Regions from separate parts of the Pseudoalteromonas sp. SG43-4 genome, predicted to be linked through region 2. Evidence: predicted binding sites of a transcription regulator. Region 2 holds the regulator's gene; each other region holds the start of a gene.
The links. Region 2 encodes LexA, which represses DNA repair genes until DNA is damaged. Its sites were predicted from a motif close to TACTGTATNNNNATACAGTA; they were not measured.

Region 1 (2,276 bases), on a different contig from region 2:
GTCATACTTAACTGCAATAAGATAAGTGCCAAAATGTATCTTTGAATTAAGAGGAAATTCTATGAACAATGCTCAAAGAGCCAGAAAAGCAATCCGTAAAAATTTTGATCAAAGCTACATTGATAATAATCCAATAACTCCAGAAGAAGTCGGTCAGCAGAAGGAATTTTTGAGAGAAATTGGAATACCACCGTTTAAATTTGCTCAAATTATTAATCAAAATGAAGTTAGTCGGGAGCTTTTACAAAATATTTTTGATGCATTAAACATAGGCGATTGTGCTTAAAAAATTAAAGCCCGCTTAATGCGGGCTTTTCTATACCTGAAATTTAATAAATTATAGTGACTTACCCGTAAATATAACTTTTCCCACCAACGTGCAATTACCATTAATCGGTATTAGTTGCTCGGGCCAGTTGGGGTTGGCGGCTTTTAGGAATTTGTGGCCGTTTTCGATAATTAGCTGTTTAAATGTCGCTTGATTGTCGTCGTCTAGGCGGGCTACTACGTACGAACCGTGGATGCATTCGGCTTCAGGGTCTACAAAAATTAAATCACCCTCCTCAAACTTTGGCTCCATGCTAATACCTTGCACCTTTAAAACAAAAGTTAGGTCACTGCAATTAACAGGACACATAAAACGCTCTGCGTCATAAGCTTTAATTTCACTTATTTCTGACCAAGCACCGGCTTGAACCCAGCTGATAAGTGGGGCGGTGGCTTTGATTGTTGGCCCTGGTGATACATTGCTGTTGGTGTCTTTGTTATCAGCAATCCCAAACTGTAAAAATTCAGGTGTGCATTTTAGTGCGCGTGCTAACGCTTCAATGTTGCGAGGATTTTTTGTATCTCCGCGCTCTATTTTTTGAATAGAGGTTTGCGCTGTACCTACTAGATCAGCTAGTTGGTATTGGGTTAACCCTAAAGCTGTGCGGCGTTCCTTTACTCTTTTTGCAATATCCATATTAATCCTCTTAATTAATTTAATAACTATAAGTAATCTGTTAGGAAGATTATCACAACTTTAAGTTATCACAGTCAAATTACTTATTCGGGTTTTATTGATTACCTAAAGTAATAATTTAAATTGACAATCACTTTTAGGGATCATAAGATTACTTAAAGTAATCAATTGTGAGGTGTATATGTCATCTATTGAAAAAGCAGTAAGCCTAATCGGTGGGCAAACAAGATTAGCTCGTCTTTTGGGTACTCAACAAACCGCTGTTTGGAACTGGGTGAATCGACACAGCCAAGCTCCAGCGAAATACATTCCGCGTATTTCAGAACTAACTAACGGTGAAATATCGGTAAACGATTTACTAGCCGATCATCAAAAAAGCAAAAAGGAAGATGCAGCATGAGTAATCTAAATACAGCCGAGTTTTACCGTACTAACTTACGTGGCGAAGTTATTAGCATTAACGACCGTTTTTTACGCCCGGCAGATGTGGCTGAAAAGTGTGGCTTACATCGCTCGTCGTTATACAGGTTGATGGAAAAAGGGCAGTTTCCTAAAACACATAAAATATCGAGTGGCCGTGTTGTATGGCTTGAAGCCGATATTGAAGAGTTTATGCGTTTGGGCGGCGAGAAGTTTCAAGAAATTTACGGCAACAAATAAGTAAATTAGGAGCAAAGCAATGAGCACATACCAAATATTTGACCAAAACATGTATAACGCATTACCTAACTTAGCTACTAAAGCTGAGTATTTACTTAAGTGCCAAATAAGCACTAAAGACGCCGTTAATTGTAAATCAGTTGAATTTGAACCGTGCTTACAAGCCTTTGTTGGTGAGTTGCCATTACCTATTTACTGCCAAGGCAACGAAAACCAAACCATACAAAAAGCCGTGTACTGGTTAAAAACACAAGCTTTATCTAAACCACAGCAACAACCACAAGGAGTATAAACATGGCTAACGCACTTATTAAACAAACCGATAACGCACAACCAGCCCCATTAAAAGCGGTAAAAGGGCGTCACATACCAAAAGGCCTTGCCGAAATAAAAGCATTAATGAGCGATAGAACCCGCACACCAGGTTATTTATTCAATGCCGTTTTAACTGATCAACAACGAAAATTAGTGTGTATTGCTGCAGGACTTAAACAGCGCCATATAGAAATGAGCTTTTATCAATTTAATTTGCAAGAGCGTGATGCAGTGCGCAAAGGCATTTTAGCGTTACAAGACATTGTTGCCGCTTTTACCGACGCCAACCTACTTGGCCGCGAAAACTTCGAAAGAACCCCGCCTAAGTTTGATGTTG
Region 2 (2,276 bases):
CTGCGGTCATTTTTGATACGCAGCACAGCTCATTGCGGCTATTTGTAATTTTTATTTCCCATACTGAACTACGTTTACCTATATGAAATGCTCTAGCCGTGGCTGTTAAAGTGCCGTTGCGAGATGCTTTTAAATGACTTGCGCTAATCTCCTGCCCTACACAGTAAAATTTAGTAAAATCGACAACAAAGTTAGCGGCATAGCTGGCAACTGTTTCGGCAAGTACAACGTTAGCACCGCCGTGTACCATCCCCATCGGGTTATGATGCTCAGGAATTGCCGGCATTGTGGCAACCAAATAATCATCGCCAATTTCTGTGACTTCTATCCCCATAGTTTTCATTAATGTTCCTTGGCCATTAACGCCTTGCTCTAACTGCTTGCACAGCTCTAAGGTGATGGGCTGGTACCAAATACTCATAATGTCTCCTTTGCATTTTTAATCATTTATAAACTTAGCTTTAGTTATATCCTTGAAATGTACACAAGTGAAATTACTTTAGCTATTTTAAGGCTTAATTTAAATTTGCGATTTTTATTTAACTGTATATACTCACAGTTAAATGTACTGTATGGAAAACCAGTTGTATGCGACCATTAACGAACCGCCAAGCTCAAATACTCGAACTAATTAAAGTTTTTATTAAAGACACTGGTATGCCTCCTACACGTGCTGAAATAGCGCAAACATTAGGTTTTAAAAGTGCCAATGCTGCTGAAGAACATTTAAAAGCACTTGCTAAAAAAGGCGCAATTAAAATGAAACCAGGTGCAAGCCGTGGTATTCAATTAATTGAAGAAGAAGAGCCAGAACAATTAGGTTTACCGCTTATAGGGCGTGTTGCTGCTGGTTCACCTATTTTGGCGCAAGAGCACGTTGAAAGTCACTGCAAAATCGATCCATTAATGTTTAAACCGGCTGCAGATTTTTTACTACGCGTTAACGGTATGAGCATGAAAGATATTGGTATTATGGATGGTGATTTACTTGCTGTACATCGTACTCAAACCGCTGAAAACGGACAAGTTGTTGTTGCCCGCCTAGACGAAGACGTAACTGTAAAACGTCTTGAGAAAGCGGGTCGTAAAGTATTACTTCATGCTGAAAACGACGATTTTGACTCTATTGAAGTAGATCTTGAGAATGAGTCTTTTAATATTGAAGGCTTAGCCGTTGGCGTTATAAGAAACGCTGATTGGATGTGACTTTAAAAATAGCTTTTAAAGAAGCAGTTTTATAAATGCGTACTAATTAGTACGCATTTTTGTTTTAAAATTTGTACTAAAAATAGGGCGTAAACAGCCCACTGACTATTTAAGCTGTAAACTTTTTTGCACTTATATTTTCCCCCTCCGAATGCGTTAAACCCCTTTGTTTTGCTCATATTTTGAACTTCCTGTTGCCCAGTTGATTACCGATTTTTATTAATTATTCAATATCACCTGATTGTTTTTTATACTAAAACTTGCTTGTTGTTCGTTTTTTAGCTAATTGTTAATGTGCTGAGCTAATAATAACTCACAGCTTTTTAGTTTTGAGAACACACAATATACACAAACTCGTTGTTGGCGCAGCAAAACCAATCAATATTAAATAAGATTGGCTAAAAAAATAAAAATAACGAATTGGCGTTTAAGCCGTATGCCTCTTCGCTTTGCATTCGCAATAGCATCAAAGGAGCCGTCACATGGGTAAACTGACCTCTACCTTGTGGCTTATATTATGTGTTTTTTCGCACCCAGTTTTGGCTAACAGCCAATACAATATGCGCAAAGGCGTAACCGATATAAGCAATAATGTATATCAGCTGCACATGACCATATTTATAATATGTTGTGTGATTGGGGTGATAGTGTTCGCAATTATGTTTTGGGCACTTATTCATCACCGTAAATCTAAAGGGGCTGTACCTGCCCAATTTCACGAAAGCACTAAAGTAGAAATACTTTGGACTGCAATTCCGTTTGTTATTTTAATTGCTATGGCAGTACCAGCCACTAAAACCCTAATTGCAATGGAAGATGCCAGCAAAGCTGATCTCACTATTAAAATTACGGGTTCGCAATGGAAATGGCATTATGAATATATGGGCGAAGATGTAGAGTTCTACTCTATTTTATCTACCCCGCAAGATGAAATCGCGAATCTTGCAGATAAAAATCCTAACTACTTACTTGAGGTTGATAAGCCTCTTGTACTGCCAATAAATCAAAAAGTACGATTTTTAATGACTTCTGACGATGTTATTCACTCTTGGTGGGTACCTGATTTTGCA
Region 3 (2,276 bases), on a different contig from region 2:
ATTCCTGTCGTTTTTGATTAGTGTAATAGTACAGATAAAGGAAGCTTAACGCATCAGCACTATCTTAATATGTAGTTTACTTTGAGCCGCTAAATTCAGCCCATGAATCAATTAAATCAATGAAATCTTCAAAGCCACAACCACTACTTAAACCATTTTCTTCAAGCGCTAAATCGTCATCTTGATACGCTATTAGGTCTTCACTGTCTTGATGAAGCGCATGGGCTTCAAATAGTGCTTCGTCTTTGGTTAATATTAAATCTATTTCTTGGCCTTTTAGCGTTAGCGGCTCATAGCTTGAACTCACCGATGCAATAAGCGCTTGAACCATAGCTACTTTGTCTTTGCCTATTTCTTCGTTTAGCCAGCGACCAATAATAGCGTGTTCACTACTTATTTTAATACGTAGCCCACTAATAGGGTCGCGAATAAATTGATACTCCATAGGATTTGCCTGTAAATCTTTAATTGCGTAATTATATACGTAAACGCCCGCAAACCACAGGACATATAAAGTAAAATAGCGCCACAAGGGCGCTATTTTATTCAACTTTAAAGCAGTTAACTTCGCGATCTATAACGCGCTGCGTCAATAATCGACCATAAGTAAATAATAGGCACTAGTACAAAACCTACAAGCACATAAATTAGTGCGTAACTTATTATAATAGCGAGTGCAAAAAATATAGCCGCTAAAATACGCCCTTGCACTAACTGCCCTAAACCAGGAAAAAATATATTACATAATGCTGCGATTACGTTACCGCCAGAACCTTGATCTGCCATACTAACCTCTGTATTTATTTGATTTTATAATTATTTACTTACACACTCTATGCCAATTTATTAAAGCTTACAAATCAAATAGTTAAATTAGTCTAGATTTAGAGAGTTAGTAAATTTTGCTAACTTTAGGTCAAATTAGCAATTTTTATTGTGCGTTTACGCTTTTTTGTTTGTTCAAAAAATTATCAAGTTACTCGTTTTTAAGGCTATTTTATAAATAGCTGTTTATAAAAACAGTATTTTATTTAGCCTAACAAAAACACCTGTTATACTGCCCACAATATTGATTAAAAAGGCGTAACGATGGACGTTTCACAATTACTCGATGGCTTAAATGACAAACAACGCGATGCCGTTGCAGCCCCACTACAAAACATGCTGGTATTAGCAGGTGCTGGGTCTGGTAAAACACGAGTGTTAGTTCATCGTATTGCGTGGCTTATGCAAGTTGAGCAAGCATCTGCTTACAGTATTTTTGCCGTAACCTTTACTAATAAAGCGGCTAAAGAAATGCGTAGCCGCGTTGAAGAAACACTAAAAGCCCCTGTAGGTGGTATGTGGATTGGTACGTTCCATGGTTTGTCGCATCGTATTTTACGTGCTCATCACCGTGAAGCTAACTTACCAGAAGCCTTTCAAATTTTAGACTCTGACGATCAACTTCGGATGATCAAGCGCTTATTAAAATCGATGAATATCGATGATAAAAAATGGCCCGCCAAACAATTTGGCTGGTACATCAGCGCTAAAAAAGATGAAGCACTTCGCCCTAAAGATATTCAAGCATACGATATTAACGAGCAAATGATGCTGCGTGTTTACGCCGCCTACCAAGAGGCCTGTGATAGAGCAGGCCTAGTAGATTTTGCCGAAATATTACTACGCAGCTACGAAGTGTTAAAAAATAACCCAACGTTACTGCGTCATTATCAGCAACGCTTTGCACATATGCTCGTAGACGAGTTCCAAGATACAAATACCATTCAATATGCTTGGTTAAAGTTACTTGCAGGCGATACAAGCAGTATCATGATTGTAGGCGACGATGACCAAAGTATTTACGGTTGGCGCGGTGCTAAAATCGAAAATATTAAACGATTTTTAACTGACTTTAGCGCAGAAACCATTCGTCTTGAACAAAACTACCGTTCAACAGCAACTATTTTGAAAGCGTCTAATGCATTAATTCAAAATAACTCAGAGCGTATGGGTAAAAGCTTATGGACCGACGGTAACGATGGCGAGCCAATTTCTATTTATGCGGCATTTAATGAGTTAGACGAAGCACGCTTTGTAAGTAGCAAACTACGAAGCTGGTTAAATGCAGGTAATGCCCTACAAGATGCCGCAATTTTATACCGTAGTAACGCGCAATCTCGTGTACTCGAGGAGGCCATGCTGCAAGAAGGCTTAAAATACCGTATTTATGGGGGTATGCGATTCTTCGAACGACAAGAAATTAAAGATGCGTTGTCGTACTTACGCCTAGT

Region 1: a site for LexA is predicted at 1,021-1,040, ahead of H5160_RS16995 (LexA family transcriptional regulator). Genes of this name have one in related genera too.
Region 3: a site for LexA is predicted at 1,006-1,025, ahead of uvrD (DNA helicase II). Genes of this name have one in related genera too.

Annotation. Positions count from the first base shown of each region.
Region 1 covers NZ_JACJFB010000020.1:73,893-76,168, reverse strand. Annotated here, with positions in the region: gene H5160_RS17000 (hypothetical protein) at 62-286, shown strand; gene H5160_RS16995 (LexA family transcriptional regulator) at 338-964, opposite strand; gene H5160_RS16990 (YdaS family helix-turn-helix protein) at 1,146-1,364, shown strand; gene H5160_RS16985 (AlpA family transcriptional regulator) at 1,361-1,624, shown strand; gene H5160_RS16980 (hypothetical protein) at 1,644-1,916, shown strand; gene H5160_RS16975 (hypothetical protein) at 1,919-2,276, shown strand, end outside.
Region 2 covers NZ_JACJFB010000016.1:13,620-15,895, forward strand. Annotated here, with positions in the region: gene H5160_RS15015 (PaaI family thioesterase) at 1-421, opposite strand, end outside; gene lexA (transcriptional repressor LexA) at 589-1,206, shown strand; gene coxB (cytochrome c oxidase subunit II) at 1,689-2,276, shown strand, end outside.
Region 3 covers NZ_JACJFB010000034.1:4,225-6,500, reverse strand. Annotated here, with positions in the region: gene H5160_RS19800 (YacL family protein) at 77-445, opposite strand; gene H5160_RS19795 (hypothetical protein) at 562-786, opposite strand; gene uvrD (DNA helicase II) at 1,090-2,276, shown strand, end outside.